DNA from 3 places in the Desulforamulus aquiferis genome. Region 1 is predicted to be linked to each of the others. Evidence: riboswitches for the same ligand, from Rfam matches in the RefSeq annotation. Region 1 holds a riboswitch; each other region holds the start of a gene.
The links. A riboswitch is a leader RNA that binds a small molecule or an ion and turns the genes downstream of it on or off. The one in region 1 is predicted to bind cyclic di-GMP.
Positions count from the first base shown of each region.

Region 2: another riboswitch for cyclic di-GMP. It lies ahead of P6N53_RS06555 (hypothetical protein); the one in region 1 lies ahead of P6N53_RS15500 (GspE/PulE family protein).
Region 3: another riboswitch for cyclic di-GMP. It lies ahead of P6N53_RS04710 (DUF3789 domain-containing protein); the one in region 1 lies ahead of P6N53_RS15500 (GspE/PulE family protein).

Region 1 is NZ_JARPTC010000023.1:26,803-32,844, forward strand. It holds gene P6N53_RS15490 (type II secretion system F family protein) at 1-1,009, opposite strand, end outside; gene P6N53_RS15495 (type IV pilus twitching motility protein PilT) at 1,034-2,119, opposite strand; gene P6N53_RS15500 (GspE/PulE family protein) at 2,116-3,801, opposite strand; cyclic di-GMP riboswitch class I at 3,893-3,977, opposite strand; gene P6N53_RS15505 (prepilin peptidase) at 4,009-4,755, opposite strand; gene P6N53_RS15510 (TldD/PmbA family protein) at 4,940-6,042, opposite strand, start outside.
Region 2 is NZ_JARPTC010000008.1:93,561-99,602, reverse strand. It holds gene P6N53_RS06565 (WecB/TagA/CpsF family glycosyltransferase) at 1-418, opposite strand, end outside; gene P6N53_RS06560 (hypothetical protein) at 543-1,115, shown strand; gene P6N53_RS06555 (hypothetical protein) at 1,124-1,387, opposite strand; cyclic di-GMP riboswitch class I at 1,432-1,513, opposite strand; gene P6N53_RS06550 (hypothetical protein) at 1,603-2,196, opposite strand; gene P6N53_RS06545 (tyrosine-protein phosphatase) at 2,211-3,035, opposite strand; gene P6N53_RS06540 (S-layer homology domain-containing protein) at 3,126-5,756, opposite strand; gene P6N53_RS06535 (S-layer homology domain-containing protein) at 5,854-6,042, opposite strand, start outside.
Region 3 is NZ_JARPTC010000005.1:128,041-134,082, reverse strand. It holds gene P6N53_RS04725 (spore germination protein) at 1-812, shown strand, start outside; gene P6N53_RS04720 (GerAB/ArcD/ProY family transporter) at 805-1,896, shown strand; gene P6N53_RS04715 (Ger(x)C family spore germination protein) at 1,889-2,998, shown strand; cyclic di-GMP riboswitch class I at 3,115-3,198, shown strand; gene P6N53_RS04710 (DUF3789 domain-containing protein) at 3,210-3,314, shown strand; tRNA gene P6N53_RS04705 (tRNA-Pro) at 3,440-3,516, opposite strand; gene xth (exodeoxyribonuclease III) at 3,660-4,448, opposite strand; gene P6N53_RS04695 (Ppx/GppA phosphatase family protein) at 4,731-6,042, opposite strand, start outside.

The DNA of each region.
Region 1 (6,042 bases):
CAATCATATTAATTACCATGGGTGGAAATAGTCCACTTTTTTTGAGGGGCGCCGCAATGCTTTGCCCCTCTTGGATACTGGATCCGGTAAACTTCATGGCCTCGGCAATTTGGCTGCTGCCAGTGGCGGGGCCAACGGCAGCCAGGGCCTGCAGTACCGGGATACCTCCTGACAGTAAGGTTGCCAAGGTCCGAGAAAAACGTGCGATAGTAACCTTTTTGAAAAGATCACCGAAAATTGGCAGCCGAAATTTTATATTTTCCCAAATCCTATGTCCAAAACTGCTCGCAATAAATATCTTCATACCTATCACGAAAACAATCAGGCCAACTATATACATATACCAGGAGCTGCGTAGGGACTCACTGAAAGCCATGATAATTTTGGTAGCAAGGGGTAATTCTATTCCCTCAGGGAAAAAGCCCACAAAGATGGGTACTACAAAAAACATCATGGCCAATACAACCAAACCGGCAAATATTAATACCACTGAAGGGTAAAAGGTGGCCGCTTTGATACTATCCCGGAGGCTCTTTTCTCGCTCAAGCTGTTCAGAGAGCCGTCTTAAAATTTCATGTAGGGAACCGCCTATCTCACCTGTTCTGACCATTTCCACATACATGGTATTAAATATCTTGGGATGCTCACCTAGGGCATCGGAAAAGCTCATGCCTCCCTCTACTTTCTTAGCTACCTCAGATACACTTTGGGCCAACTGGGGGTTATTTGACTGCTCACCCAGGGTATAGAGACAGCGGGTCAGGGGAATGCCGGCATTAAGCATGGCGGATAACTGCCGGGTAAAAAAACTAAGATCCGCTATCTTTATTTTCTTGCTGAATAAGCTGGATGATTTCTTTTTCTTGGCATCCGCTATTTCATTTATTTCCAGCGGAACATAGCCCATACTGCTTAGCCTGGAAGCTGCAGTCCATTCATTATCGGCCTCCAATCGACCATCTAAGGTATTGCCTGTTTTATCCATTACTTGATATGAGTACAAAGGCAAGGCTATCTCCACCTTATGTCTAATTTAGAAGCTAAAGCCTTTATTTAGGGCCCGCTCCAGCTCAAGTCTGTCAACACAACGTTCCAGGGCCATATTCCGGGTGATTTTCCCTGATAGGCAAAGGGTTGCCAGGGCTTGATCCATGGTCTGCATCCCGGCGCTGCGGGAGGTCTGCATTACGGTATAGAGCTGGTGTTCCTTTCCTTCCCGGATCAGGTTTCTAACTGCCGGGTTAGTCAGGAGAAGTTCAACCCCTATTACCCTTCCTTTGCCGTCGGAGCGGGGAATGAGCTGCTGGGCCACCACCGCCTGCAGTGAGTCTGCCAACTGCTGCCGAACCTGGTTTCTCATACTGTCGCTGTAAACATCCACAATCCGGTGAACAGCCAGGGCAGCGGTTTGGGTGTGCAGGGTGGAGAAGACCAGGTGTCCTGTTTCAGCAGCGGTTAAAGCAATGGAGATGCTCTCCATATCCCTCATCTCACCCACCAGTATGACATCCGGATCATGGCGCAGCACATGCCTCAGGGCGTTGGCGAAGGAGTGGGTGTCTATCCCCACTTCCCTTTGCTTGATCATGGATTTTTTATGGCTGTGTAAAAACTCTATGGGGTTTTCTATAGTCACAACATTAAGGGCACGCTCTTGGTTAATTAAATCAATGATGGATGCCAGGGTGGTTGATTTACCACTGCCTGTTGGTCCGGTAACAAGGACTAAACCCCTGGGCAAACGGGATAAATCCCTTACTGCCGGTGGCAGTCCCAAACTATCAAAGGAGGGTATGCTCATGGAAACCACCCTGAAATTTGCTGCCAGGGAGCCCCTTTGCCACATAATATTTCCCCGAAAACGGCTTAGTCCCGGAACTGAATAGGAAAAATCCAGCTCCAAATCCCTATCCAGCTGCTCCCTTTGGTGGGGCTGCAATATTGGAAAAATCAATTCTTCAATGTCCTTTGGCATAAGTTTCGGAAAATCCATGCGCACCAGTTCTCCATAAACCCTAACCACCGGGGGAACCCCTGCAGATATGTGAAGGTCCGAGCCGTCCATTTTCACAGCCTGGGCCAGTATATCACCAATTGTAGGTATATTAATTTCGCTCATAATACCACCCTCATTACTTCCTCAAGGGATGTAATACCCTGTTTGGCTTTGTCTAAACCGTCTTCACGCAGTGTGATCATACCTTCAGCCACTGCCACCTTTTTAATATCCCTGGCGGAAGACCTTTCCAGGGCTAAACGCTGTATATTCTCGCTTATAAAAAGCAGCTCGTAAACTCCAACTCTGCCACGGTAGCCGGTATTGCTGCATCTCATGCAGCCCCTTGGGTGATACAAGGTAACGGATTTCTCCCAGCTTTCCAGTGGAAAATCCGGTATGCTGCTCAATTCCTCCCGGGTCTTTAGGTATTTTTCCTTACAATGGGGGCAGAGCTGTCGTACTAAGCGCTGGGCCAGCACACATACAAGGGATGATGAAATCAAAAATGGCTCCACACCCATTTCAATCAATCGACTGACTGCCCCAGGTGCATCATTGGTATGGAGGGTGGAAAACACCATGTGTCCCGTCATGGCTGACTCAATGGCAATTTTAGCAGTCTCCCTGTCCCGAATTTCACCAACCATAATCACATCCGGGTCATTCCGCAGAATAGATCTTAGGCCCGAGGCAAAATTTAGTCCTGCCTGAGTGTTGATCTGGATTTGATTTATGCCAGCCATTCTATACTCCACCGGATCTTCAACGGTTATAACATTTTTTAGCACCCGATCCACTGAACCAAGGCTGGCATATAGGGTTGTGGTTTTACCACTTCCAGTTGGTCCAGTTACTAAGATCAGTCCGTAGGGCATCTTGATAACTTCTTTATATTTTTTTAGGATAGAGGGGTTTACACCCAACTCCTCCAAGGTAATCACCCGGCTGGAACTATCCAAAAGCCGCAGAGTAAGTCTTTCACCAAAACTTGTGGGCAGGGATGCCACCCTGATATCAATGTTTTTACCCTCAACCTTTAGGGACATTCTACCGTCCTGGGGTATCCGGCGTTCGGCTATATCCATATTTGCCATAACCTTTATCCGAGAAACCAGGGAGGCATGTATTTTTATAGGGGGCTCCATGACATCATGCAGCACTCCATCTATCCGAAAGCGCACCCGGGAAGCTTTTTCGTAGGGCTCTATATGTACGTCGCTGCATTTGGCAGCTACTGCCTGGGAGATAATCATATTTGCCAGCTGAACAGCGGGTTTTTGGTCGGAATCCTCCGATGCTCCCAGGATATCTTCCTCCGGGATGATTTCTTCCTCTGTTTTATCAAATTCAATGCTCGCCCGAATTTGCTTTTCTATAGCCACCTCCAGCTCGCTATCGGGGGCAAATACCGGCTTTATATCAAACCCGCTTAACAAACGGAGATCATCAATAACCATAATATCGGTGGGTCTTTGCATAGCCACCAATAGTTTTCCTTCACTAAAGGCAATGGGCAGTGCCCTGTAGCGCTTAATGGCATCATTTGAAATGGTAGTTAAGGCTGCCGGATCTATTGGATAATTTTCCAGGGAAACAAAGGGAACGCCAGCCCTTTTGGCAATAACCTTGGCAATATCATCCTCGCTGCAGTAACCCAGTTCAATTAGAGAATGACCGATCATAGCTTTCTTACCCTGCTTGAGGGACTGACTACTCAGGGCATTATCTAACTGTTCCTGGGTAATGACTCCTTCCCTAACTAACCAGGTTCCCAGGTAATTATTGTTTTGCTTTAAATTCATCCTTTGCCTCCATGATAGGCTAATACTTTAAAACGTTAAAATAAAAAGCCCATAACTGTAAGGTTTAACTTAGGTCATGGGCCTGATTTCCTAAGGCAACCCGGCCGCCATCGGATTTCTCCTTTAGGCCCGTGGTTTTGCGTCCTCTCCTTTCGGAAAGTTTGCCTTTAAAAAACAAGTATTTATTTAATAAGTTACAATATTTTATCACCAAAATCCAGTATACCAGCTAATTATTTTTTCGCCAACCAAGGCAGCTATTAGTGAGCCTAAGGCTAAGAAGGGACCAAAGGGTATTGGGTCCTTTCTGCCCTTTTGACCTGTGGCCAAAAGTATAATTCCAATTATACCCCCAATTAGAAAAGCCAGGAATAGGGCAATCATTACCAACTTAAGCCCAAGGAACATTCCCATCACTGCGGCCAGCTTAATATCTCCGCCACCCATACCACCTTTGGATGCCACTGCTATAATAAACAACAATGTGCCAGCAACAAAGAACCCGATGGTTCCTGTTTTAAGCATTTCAAATGATTGTAAATATATCAGGGGGAGGCCCAGCACACCACTTACCAGCAATACTCTATTAGGTATAATTTGATGATATAGATCTATCACAGTAACAACAAGTAACATAGAGAAGAAAACCAGCATGGCTAGGGTTTCCCAGCCGACACCCCATTTCCAAAGGGCAGTCAGGTATAGAATGCCTGTAGCCAACTCAACCAAAGGGTACTGCCAGGATAATCTGGTATCACAATAACGGCATCTGCCACCCAGTACAAGGAAACTTGCCACCGGCACTAAATCCCAGGGTTTGATTCTAGTATGACAGGCCAAACAGTGTGATGGGTTGGTAATAACCGTTTCACCCCGGGGTATTCTGTAGATACAAACATTTAAAAAACTTCCCACCAACAGTCCTAAGACAAAGATAGCTATATACTCTAACATTAATTACTCACACTGTTCCTTATTTTTAATCATGTAATAGCAGATTCCAACATTAATATTTATTGAAACTGTATTCGACTAATTTATAAAAAATCCTATATAAATAATATAAATTTGCCAATATTTAATAAAAATTTAATGTATAAAAATTGGCCGGGTTTTTTGACAACCCCGACCAAATTTCTTAAATTCTTTTAATCTTTTTAAAACTGGTATCCAAATATGGCGACAGTGAGGCACCCTCGTCTCCGCCTGCTGTTCCTCCTACCACCAGCTCTTTGATGGCCATGGTGGGCTGGGCATCTGAAACAGGCGCCCCCTGACCGTCCTTACCACAGGTACCGATGGTAAAGCCCAAATCAGAGCCGACCCGCTCCACCATCCGCAATACCTCCGGTCCATTTCCGGTAAGGGTGGCACCCCGCACCATGGAACCGATTTCACCGTCTTTGATTAGATACCCTTCAGCCACATCAAAAACAAAATCTCCCGTGGTGGTATTGACCTGTCCGCCGCCCATCTTTTTAACCAGCAGTCCATTTTTATAACCTTTAATAATATTTTCAGGTTCTTCCTTGCCCGGCCCAATATAGGTATTGGCCATTCTGGGCAGGGGTTTATGCTGGTAGGATTCCCTTCGTCCATGACCATTGGATTCCCGGTTTTCCTTGGTTGCCGACAAACGATCATATAGATAATCCGTTAGTATACCATTTTCAATCATGGTTACCTTTTCAGAGGGTACTCCCTCATCATCAAAACGGTAGGAGCCATATCGATCCGGCATGGTGGCATCATCCACCACAGTCACCAGTTCACTGGCCACCTGCTGTCCCTTCATGCCCGAGTAGACCGAGAGCTGCCTCTGCTCTAAATCAGCCTCCAGCCCATGGCCACAGGCCTCATGGACCATGGTGCCACCAGCTTCCCCGGCCATAACCACCGGCATCTTTCCCGAAGGGGCCGGCAGGGCGTCCAGCATGCTCACAGCTCGTCTGGCAGCATTCCGGGCCAGGGCCTCCGGGTCGTACTGTTCAAACAGCTCAAAGCCATTGTGACTGCCCACTGCATCATAGCCGGTCTGGATCTTACCATTTTCCGAGGCCACCACATTGACCATCAGCCTGGTACGCACCCTTTCGTCTTCAACAAAGGTACCCTGACTGTTGGCGATGGTTACCCTTTGAACTGTATCGCCATAACCTACAATGACCTGTTTTATCTTTTCTCCGTTCACAGCCCTGGCAGCATTATCTACTTTCCTGACAAGCTCCACCTTATCATGGG
Region 2 (6,042 bases), on a different contig from region 1:
GGCTCATAAAATAACCGTGATGTATTCCAACAATCTTCAAGCCTGGATATTTATCTGCCAGGTTTTTGGCCGCCTCTTCAGCTACCCCGGGAGCCGAACCAAGTAAAAAGATGCCCCAGCCACCCTTTGCCGCGACTGGCATCAAATTTAACATCAGATCTATGCCTGTTACCCTCTCTTCCACCGGGACACCTGCCATCTTGCAGGCCCAGACAATACCTGTACCATCGGGGGTTACCAGTTCCGATTTGTTAACCAATTCTAGGAGGTTACCCTCCTCCTGGGCGCGGTATAGATATTCAGGATTTAGGGTAACTACCTGGTTAACCTCTCCGGAAGAGACCATTTCAGAAATCCGCTTCACCGTAGCCTGCATATTTAAATTATCTATCTGGGCCCCTAGTAGGGAAATGCGCACCTTCTATCACCCTCAAAAATTTTTTAGTAATTTTTTCCATTTAGTATGTCATATCCATGGCTAACACCATATATTAATTTTAGCTTAAGCTGAATTGTTCACAGAAAGAGGAGGCTCTCAACATATGGAAGGGTATTTAGCAAACCCTGAGTCAATAGCTGCCATTATTCCTGACTATCAAGATAATGGTGATGTATCAATTATTATTTACCGGGATGGAAGTAAAGAAACTGTCTTGCAAAAAGTTCGCAGTGTCGTTAATAAGCTGGCCAAACACCACTGTGCCGATCTTAAGCTGCTCAAAAAGAAAGCTGCGGATATACTAGGGAAAAAGATTTTTTGCCCTATAATCCTAGGCTCCGAATTAGTTCTGATACCAGTTAAAGTTCGAAAGCCCCGAATTGAGGGGGATAATACTTTAGCCTACATTAATCTATATTCTGTAAAAAACACCTCTGTATCAAAGAATCCGCCCTTTAAGACCCTGGTCCAGTTAGAAAGAGGTCTTTCCGTGGAAAGTTACTGGTCTATCAGCACCCTGACTAGCAAAATAAATCACGCAGGTTTGGCCAGTAAAACCCTTTTAAATCAATTGCCTTGGACACAAAAAAACAGAGCAACATCCGTAGAATTAACAGACGTTGCCAAAAGACTAATGGAGCTATGTTGTGAGCTTGTTAAATCGCGGAATGCATGATAAATGCCTTAGCCTTTAAACAGTTGCTTACACTTCTGTGCAATTAGAATCTGTTTTTCCAAAGCTTCAATTGCTATGTCAAGCTGTTCCATACTCATCTCAGAAACCTTTGCAGTTCCTAAAGCAGACTTAATGAAATACTCAGACTCAGATGGCTGGTATCCTTCTTTGACTAATTTTAACTTAAGTACTTCAATTCTTTCCAACTTATTATTTAGTAAACTTTCTTGTTCTGATGGAAAACCGGTCAGAGCTTTATGATAAAAACTCAATGCTGATTTCCTCCCCCGGCACCGATATTAGCATTATATGGGTATTCGGTAACCCGGCAGCCATAGATAAACCTTAGGCCCGTGGTTTTGCGTCCCAACCTTTCGGCAGGTTTGCCTTTATCGGAACCTGAAATTTTAGCATTACTCACTTCGACAAAAACTGTGTTTTTCCTTTAGCATTTCGTAATTCATTTAAATTTTATAAAAAATATTTCTTAAAGCTTACTAAGCAATTGTGAACGCTGCTGCTTCTTAGTTTGTCGGTATGTTTCCCTGGCCTTATCCGCTATATCGGTGGAATAACCATAGCTCGTTAATTCATTTTCCGCCCGGGCAATTGCTGCATACACCCTGGCATCACATTCGGCCTCCATACCTTCTACTAAACCTATATATTTTTGGGCCAGAGCTTTTTTAGACATAGTAATCTGCCCAGACTCAATTTTTTCATATTCCTTCTTAGCTGCGGCAATATAACTGTTTATCTTACCATTATATTCCCCTTGTAGCGACTGCATCTTTTGCACTAGCCTTGCCTCAAGTTCTCCCTGTGATGGGACACTCGCAGCAGTTTCACCAGCATCGAAGTCTTGGCCCCCGGGCGAGTTTTTCTTCTCCTGCTGGGCCATTTGTTCTTTTAGTTCAACAACCTCGGGCAAGTTCCCAAACCTTTCATTTGAAAGGAGTTCTTTTTTCTGTTCTGCCTTATCCTTTGCGTCCATCATAGATTCAGTATTTAAAAAACTGTATTTAAAATAATATAATCCCGAGAGCAAGAGCACCCCGATTATAGCTACAATTATAAGCACCTTTTTTATTGTCCTCACCACCTCTTATTTATACTTTTCCACAGGGCAGACCAAAAACCTTTTCTTTTTTTAATGCTGCTTCTACCCTTAGGAAAAGGCAGCACTTCATGATTTTCTATCGTCTCCCCCCTAATAACCTTTAGGGGGTTTTCCTCAAAAAGCAGTTTAGCATTATCCTCGCTCGACAGTTGTGCTGTGACTAGCCTAGCCTCTTTTAGCTTTAATGGCCGTTTAATGGGATGATGGGCATCGGAAGCCACAAAATGCACCCAGCCATGTTTTAATATTTCCTTTGTAAAATTCTGAACACCGGAACCAAAATCTCCGGTTATACTGCCTGATGTTATCTGAACCAAGCAACCCTTTTCAAGCATTTTAAATAGTAATTGGGGATTTTCTATAATTTCCTTATTGCGCTCAGGATGAGCAATTATCGGCCTTATGCCCTTTAACATACATTCAAAGACCACTTGTCCTGTGTTTGGCGGAACTGAACTTAGGGGTAACTCCACCAGCAAATATTTACCCTGGTCACATAATGAAAGAAGTTGTCTATCAGCTACCTTAGCGGCTATATTGGGTTCCAGCCTTATTTCCAGACCCGGATATATATCTAAAGCTATTCCCTCCATGTTTAACCTATGCTTAAAAGCTTCCATCACCGGAACTACATCTTTTCTCTCATTATAAAAAACCCCGGAGATACAGTGGGGAGTGGCAATTACTGCTGTTACACCTTCTTTTACGGCGGTTCTGGCCATTTCTAAGCTTAATTCCATAGATTCCGGACCATCATCGAGGCAAGGTAAGATATGGCAGTGAATGTCAATCATTTTCATTCCTCTGACTTCAATATTTAAGTAAACCAGTATATAAAGTAGACCCTGCACTAAACAGGGTCTACTTTATATATTAAATTGAGCTAGCTGCTAGTTAAGTGGGATAAATATCTTGCTGGTCTCGATTGTTAACTCCATCAAGGAAATAATGGTTTTAAATTTCTCTTGATCATCTGTTAGCTCAGAAACCAAGTAGGACTTCACCAAACGCAGATCATTACCTGTTAAGGTGGCAAACTCTTTCTCTGCAATGATTTGCCTGATTAATTTTTTGAATTCACTGTCGGTATCCCTTGGAGTAGAGTACTGTGTTTTAAGGGTTTCAAAGGCAGTTTCGGCAGCATCCTTTATTGCGTCATGTTTTCCGTTCCTTAATTCCTTTAAAGCTGCTTCAAATAAATCAGCTTCATAATTTGACTCTCTAACTAGATACTTACCTACTAAAATATTATCATATAGGTCGGTAATATAGTCGTATACAGCCTGCTGGTTTATTCCCTGAGAAATTAATCTATCCAGCTCTGTTCTAAAAGCTTGCTTTAGCTCATTGATTTTACTGCTAATCAGCGCCCGGCTTTCCACCACGTTGTCCTTACCAATATCAGCCAAGACCCGAATAGCAGCAATAGATATTCTCATTTGGCTTTCAGTAATGTTTGAATTGATCACATTCTCAAAGGCCTTTGCCAGGCCGGTATCCTTAAGGGCCTGAAGGATCTCTTCATCGGTACGCAGCTTTAAGGTGTCCTTGTATTCCCTTAATTTTTCCCAGTCTTCTTGACTAATGTTTGCTAAAGCTTCTTCTATCGCATCTAAGATAGCAAACAGATTGTTGGCGGGGATTGCTACAGGTGCTGTTGTTATTGTAACCTTGTCAGATTTTTTAGAGGAAAACTTATTCTTATTGATGGTCACAACCTGATAGGAATACTTATAGCCAGCTGCCAGACCTGTATCAGTAAGCAATAGATTAGGTGTTGTACCAACAAGCTTTGAGCCATCTCTGTAGAGCTTATAGGTATAAGCACCTGTCACGGAAGTCCAGGACAAATCTACACTACTCTTATTAACATTAGCTGCACTTAGCTTAGGTGCTGCGACCTTTTTGGAAACAGCCACAGGGCTTAGAGTTGTCTTAAAGGTAATATTATTACCATTAATGGTAGCCTCGCGGTAATCCCACACCTGCTCACCATTGTTATAGTGGTAGGCTGCTGCATCGGCTGCCAGAAGGTTTGCAGGCAAGGGCAGTGTTATCGAAACCTCTTTACCTTCCATACCGGCTAAGGTAATGTCAAGTCCTAAGAAAGGAACATCATCTGTGGGTTTGATGTTGTCTGCCACTTCAGTAACTGTAAGGCTCACAGACTCACCGTTTGCTGCAAAATCCAGCACCAGGGGGATAGTTTGTCCCGAAGGTAAAGTAACATTGGCGTTAACCTTAACTGTTCCGGTTAAGGTACCCAGGGAAACGGGAACACCCGGAGTTACTTCCTTATCAATAACGATAGGTCCGGGCGGTGTCACTGGGCCACCGCCACCACCACCGCCACCACCACCGCCGCCACCACCGCCGCCACCGCTAGTAGCGGAAACGGTAAACTTGGCCTTGAAGTTAGGAATGCTGTGTTTCCCTGCAGCCCCAACTACTAGGGAACTGGTCAATATTTCGGGCTCTTGATCTGCTGCCTCTGGATCATACACCCTTACGGTGTAGGTGTGGTTAGGTAAAACCGAGATGGTGTATTTACCTGTAGCCCCTGTTTTTGTTATAAAAGTAGGGTTAGTTGTAAAGGTCAGCATAGCATTTTTAACAGTATTGCCTTTAGCATCAACTAAGGTTCCAGTAAGTATAGCGGCCTGAACCATCTCTAACTTGATAGAAACTACCTGGTTTTGGTTCAAGGTTACACTACCCTGGAAGGCTACTGCCTCTTCATTTGAAGCTGTTATGTCATATTTACCCTCTGGCAAACTTAGCTTGAAGGACCCATTAGCATCTGTTTGAGCTTCTTTAACTACTTCAATACTACCAGCAGCAAATACTTTTATTGCTGCGTTAGCTACATTTTTACCTTCAAAGGTCACTGTACCTTCCACAGCACTGGTAACAGCCTGCTTTTTAGCCAAAGCCCTATCCAACGCTACAACAGCTTCCGCACGGGTAATGCTCTTGGCTGGCTGGAAGGTGTTATCAGGAAAACCGGCCATTAGACCACTATTAACCACTGCACCCACACTGCCGCGGGCCCAGTCCTGGATCATATTGTTGTCCGAGTACTTATCTAGGCCTGCTTCAGTAGACTCCAACTTTAACAGTCTTACCAGGATACTAGCAACTTCCTGCCGTGAAATGGACTGTTCAGGTTTGAAAGTGCCGTCACTGTAGCCGCCAATATAGCCTGCTGCCTTAGCCGCTACAACATCACCATAATACCATTGTCCACCTACTACATCAGTAAATTCTAAAGCCACATTTTGGTTGGGAATACTAAAGGCCCTATTTAGCAAGGCGACAAATTCAGCCCTGGTAACCTGGGCATCTGGCTTAAAGGTCCCGTCCTGGTATCCTCCAGCTAGACCATTTGTTGCCCACTTGTTTACCTGGTTTTCAGCCCAGTGGCCGTTCATGTCCGAAAACCCGGCTGCAAATGCATTGCCGGTTAAGCTAACCAGCAGGCATAAGCATAGCAACATCGAAATACATGCTTTTTTCTTCACCCCTGAATCCCCCTCTTTTTAATCCCTTCTTAAATTGATATTTAAGCTCCCACATTAAATAGCATCATTACTCACTATATGTATTTATAGCCTTTAGCTATCTAATGTCCAGGAAATTCTTTAAAATCACTACAGCTTCAGCCCGGGTGGCATTATCGGCAGGGGCAAAGGCTAGACCTTCAGCTACTGGTTTCCCTTTGATAATTTGATAATTATAGGCTTCTGCTGCTGCTTGCTGGGCCCACTCATCTATGTAAGACCAATCAACAAAGGCTTTTATTGGCTC
Region 3 (6,042 bases), on a different contig from region 1:
CCCAAGTCTATGGTACCGAGCGTCCGGACAAAATAGCGGCAAATCTGTTGGAGGGCCGCATTGGTATAATTGTGGATGGAACTCCCTATGCCCTGATAGTCCCTGCTGTTTTTCTTCAATTTCTCCAGGGCTCCGAGGATTACTATGAAAGAACCATTGTTGGTACGGTGGCCAGGCTGGTCCGGTATTTAGCCCTAATGATCACCACAACCATAACTCCCGTCTATATAGCCCTAATTACCTTTCACCACTCCCTACTACCAACGGATTTATTGCTGGCAGTGGCTGAAAACAGAGAGGAATTACCCTTTTCTCCTTTGACAGAAGCTTTATTTATGGAGGTTGTCATTGAAATATTACGGGAGGCAGGGCTTCGTTTACCCAGTACCGTAGGCCAAACCTTAGGAGTTGTGGGCGGGATTGTCATCGGCCAAGCGGTTGTGGAAGCTAAACTTGTAAGCCCCTTGATTGTGGTAATCGTTTCCCTAGCAGCCATCTGCTCCTTTGTTTTTCCAAATTATAGCATGGCTCTGGCCATTCGTTTAATAAAATATCCCATGATGCTGCTGGCTGCCTCCTTTGGTGCTGTGGGCATTGCTGTGGGATGGTTGTTTGTGACAATACACTTAATTTCACTGCAGAGTATTGGTGTTCCCTACATGGCACCCCTTGCACCCATGCGTTATAAGGACTTGGGAGATACCTTTGTAATTTCACATATATGGAAAAATAAAAATAGACCGGTCTCTATCCCACATGTTGATAACAAACGTGGACAATCTCCTACCAGGGAGCCGTCAGAAAATGAATGAGCAGGCATATAAAATAACAAGCAAGCAATTAATATTTATTCTTATCGGTGCCACCATTGGAGTAGGTATTTTAACTGTTACATCTACGGCAGTTAGGGAATCCCAGCAGGACGCCTGGATATCAATTCTAATGGGCGCTTTGCCCTTAGTTGTCGGCATATATTCCATGCATTTGATAGGTAGTAGGTTTCCTGATCTTACCTTTGCGGAATACTGCGAGATAATCCTAGGCAAATGGCCTGGCAAGCTCCTTGCCCTAGTGTTTGTAGTTTATTCCTTAGCCTTTGCAGCTATCGTAACTAGACTTTTTGTTAATATCCTTAAGATTTATTTATTCCCTGAAACGCCAATTTGGGCCCTAAGTGCTTTAATCTTGTTTACATCAGCCTATCTGGCCTCAAAGGATGCAAGGGTCATTGGTAGAGTTAATGAATTAATGTTCTTTGAGTCTCTCGTTCTATTAGCCTTTATCCTCGGTGCAGTGCCTAAGGTAGAACTTTCATTCTTCCAGCCCATTGGTGATGCGGGCATGGCAAATATACTAAAGGGCGCTTACCAAACCTTATTTGCTATACTGGGCATTGAAATCTTACTGGTTATCTACCCTATGGTCCAAAGGAAAAATGAAATAGTTAAGGCCGGCTTGACGGCAGTCGCAATAATTTCCGGTATCTATCTGCTTGTGGTATTTGTTGTTTTAGGTCTCTTTGGCCCAAACGCCGCTGAAAAACTAAGGTTTGGCCTGATGGTGTTATTAAAAACCTACAACGCCCCGGTTATTGAAAGGGCTGAATTTTTCTTTATCATTTTTTGGGTTTTTGTTGCCTTTCGGCCAGTGGCAAATATGTTTTTTGCCGGGCGCTATACTGTTGAAAAAATATTAAATATTAACTCTCCCGGTTGGGTCACCCTGGCTTTATTTCCCATAATTTTTTTGTCATCCCTTTTCCCTGGCAATTTCGATAAAATCCTTGGTTTAAGTACCACTATTGGATATCTGGGACTCCTGTTTATGATTGTTATCCCGGTTATCCTGTGGTTCACAGCTATCTTGCGAGGTGTTGGAGGTAAAAAAGTTGCGTAGCGCACTTGCTATAGTTCTTATTTTAGTTACCCTATTAAGCTTTGGCTGCTGGGATGCCCAAGACATTAATAATCTTTACATACCCTTTGTGGCAGGTTACGATTTGCTTGAGGAAGATGGCCGTGAGAAGTTCTCCATGACCGTAAACTTCCCCATTATGAACCGCAATGCCAGAGAGAAGTCCGATGTAATAACCGTCAAGGGAGAAACCATGGCCCAGACCCGCATTGACAGAGGCAATAAATCTTCCCGGGGCATGGCCGTTGGTGACTTAAAAGCTCTGTTGGTTGGAAGTCCTTTAGCTTATAGGGGAAGTAAAGATGCCTTTGACTTAATGTTTCGAGACACTCGTTTTAGCGAAATGATTAGACTAGCTGTGACAGATGGAAATACCATTGATATCTTGACCATGAAACCGGAAAATTACCAGACAGTAGGACAAAATATCATAGACCTTCTGTCAAATTCGCCAAGGGATAATTTTATTCCAGTAGAGCATTTGCATCATTTTCGTGTGGATGTAATGACAGACGGATATAATCCGGTTTTACCAGTCATTAGCATCCACTCTGAAAGTAATTTAGAAATTTCAGGTGCAGCCTTATTTAAAAAGTATAAGATGGTAGCTAAAGTCAACAGGGAAGACATGAGGCCTTTAATCTGGTTAAGGGGAGATGGGGTCATAGGCTATATAACCTTTAAAATGATGGATGATAAAGGAGAATTTTATAAAATAAGTTTTGAGGGGGGGAGTAAGCGAAAGGTAACAGCTAAGTTGGCTAATGGAAAACCTTCCTTCGAGATAGATTTATCATTCTCAGGCATAATTGCAGAAACCTTAACGGATATACAATTTGCAGGTAAGGAAGAAAATGTTTTAGCTGTAGAAAAGGCCTTGGAAGAACATATTCAAAAACAATGTGAAGACTTAATTTACGATCTACAGAACAAATATAGGGTAGATGCCATCCTACTTGGCAAGTATGCCAGGGCGAAATGGCCTCCCCTAGTGAAGGAGCAGGACTGGGACGAGGTTTTCTGCGAAAGTGATATCAAAGTTAATGTTAATGTTACAATTCAAGGCACAGGGGAAGTTGCCTAGAGTACAACCTTCCTTTAAAAAATTATTATTTAATATAGGACTTTGGTCTTGATTGATAAATACTTCAGTCCTATTTACTACGATATTGTTTCTCCATATAGTAAAAACAAATCCTAGAAAGATAAAGGCAAACCCATTGAAAAGTGGCGACGCAAAACTACAGGGGCTAAGGTGGAAAGCTAGGCCAGCCAGTTACCAAAGGAGGATATTAGTGGGTTTTATAGCTGGTGTTTTTGTTGGTGCATTTTTAGGGATCCTTACAACATGTCTACTAGTGGCTTCCCGGGAAACAAATGATACCGTTTATGATGATTAAAAACAAAATTACCCTACAAGCCGAAGGATACAGAACCCTCGGCTTTTTAATTCCAATTGGGCCATTGGATCCCTTGGGCCAACAAAAAAGCAAGTCTCCTGATTTCTCAGAAGACTTGCTTTAACTGGTCGGAGCGACAGGAGTTGAACCTGCGACCTCTACCACCCCAAGGTAGCGCTCTCCCAAACTGAGCTACGCCCCGATTTTTGCTTGTATTTCCAGGCCCCTCGGCCTGTCGACAAATGTTATTATAGCTAATGCGTTAAGAAAAGTCAACATGAAAAATACTATTCTTAACTAGCCGCCTTAACTATAAAAGCAAAACGGCTAGTACATTTAACATAACTAGCTATCTATATTAAACTCTGCCAATATAAATGTATGGTCGGAAGGTTTTACCTTCCTTCTTGGCTCAATATCTATCCAGGCTTTTGTTGATCGCTTAGCCAGGGGAGCGGTAGCCCAAATATGGTCAATACGCCAGCCTAAATTTCTATCCAGGGCCTTTGGAACACGATAATCCCAAAAGGTAAAATGTCCACCCTCTGATTGGTGGTGTAGGCGGAAAATATCTTTAAAGCCCCAGGACTTAACATAATCCAAGGCTTCATGCTCGGTGGGGTGGAAGCCTACACGTCCAAGTAATCTTTTGGGTGCGTGCACATCTTCAGGTTCTGGTGCTACGTTAAAATCACCCAGCCAAAGTAATGGCTCATCAGGTTTAAAATTTGAATCAAAGTATTCCTTTAAGGCCTTAATCCAGGATATTTTATAGCTAAATTTATCACTCTCCGGGGATTGGCCCTGGGGAATATAGGTATTAACTATTGGAATACCTTTTATCTCAGCGGCAATGAGCCTTGCTTCATCTGGTTCCGCAATAGACCCAAGGTCACTGTTTAAGGGATTTATTTGATGGGGGCTGAGGATAGCCACACCATTATAAGATTTTCTCCCTTTAAATAGCGAGTTATAGCCCGCCTCCAAAAGGCAAGCTGCTGGAAAATCTGCATTAATGACCTTGGTTTCCTGCAGGCAAACCACATCAGGTTTATTTTCCCCCAACCACTGAATTAACATTTCTTTCCTGGCGCGTACTGAATTTATATTAAAACTGGCAATTTTAAAATACAATGCAATCATTCCTTAGTTTTGTTTAAGACTATATTCTTCCTAGGCTAGCTAAAACACTTTTTAGACACACAGCTAAAGCAAAAAACACGAAAAGCACTAACCACATGTACAGGCTTACACCCCTTCCTTGCACGGAGCCCACAATCTTTGGGGAACTACTTTTGTCAGCACTTTTCCTATCAAGGTATATCTATCTGGTTTAGTGGCATTCTGCTCCGTCATACCACTATCATATTCATTAGAAAAGAATTCTATATCATATTTTATCCCTTACACCCTAGATTAAGCTTCCTCCTTTGGAAACTTAAACTTAATTCCAAATACCTTATTAAAATTAGTCACTTTCTTATAAAGTTCTCTAATTTCTAAATCGGAATTATCCGTAGAGATACAGTCAATTTGCACTTCTTTTGCCTTGATGGTGCAAACCACATCCTCAACTACACCGGCTTCTGTACGATCCAGGTTTTCCCCCATGCGTATCAATACGCCTAGACGACGGACCAAAATTCCGTCCTGGGGAAATAATACATCGGCATGCTGCTGCAATTTAAACTTAAGATCTAATTTGCCGTGACTAGCAGCCACCAGAGCCACTAACACAAGTTCCCTGTGAGAAAGACCATTTATCCGGGCATTTAGCAGTACATACATGGTATGCTTATGATGGTTATAATAACTAACAGCATTCCCAACATCGTGCAGAAGGGCTGCAATCCTTAAGATTTTTCTCTCCCAGGCGCCGTAGCCATGTAGGGGCTGCAGCTGGTCGAACAATGATAAAGATAGTTTGGCCACATGTTCGGCGTGATTTCTCTTTACCTGGTACAAATCCATAAGGTTCTGAACGCTATGCTCGGTTACATCGTCCACAACCGGATCTAAACGATTCCTAAAAAGGTATTCGTAAAATACCCCCTCCCTTAAGCCAGAGCCGCTAACCCTAATTCCTGGTGCCCCGGTAAAATCCAATAGTTTGGACGCCGCTGCCATACCACCCAGGATGATGTCAGCCCTTTCCTTAGATAATCCAGGAATGGATTTGCGTTCATCCACTGAACCCTTTTTTAGGAGATTATAAATTTGCTTGACACGTTCTGTATGCACCCTGTAGTTGTGCAGAAGATTTAAGCTAAAGCGTGTCCGCTTACGATCCATTCTGCCAAGGTTTCGCAAGGTGCCTCCAACCCCCAAGACCTCTAAACCCCTGGCCATATCCAACCAATGAACAGATCTATACTGTTCCTTCAAGTAGTCCTCTAACCGTCCAATTTGTTCCTCATTGACTTGTGGGGAGGTTAAAAAGTTTTCAGTGATATTAACCGCCCCAAAGGGAAGACTTGTCCACTGGGTAATCATTCTTTCTCTGCACAGGATCAATTCTGTGCTGCCTCCCCCAATGTCTACAATCAGGGCATCACTAAATTCTAGGCTGTTAACTACCCCTAAATAAATATACCTGGCCTCTTCCTCACCGGAGAGTATGCGAAAGGAAACTCCCGTTTCCTTCATAATGGTTTCCAACACCTCATTACCGTTTACGGCATTACGTATAGCCGCAGTGGCAACTCCATGTACAGAATCTACTTTATTG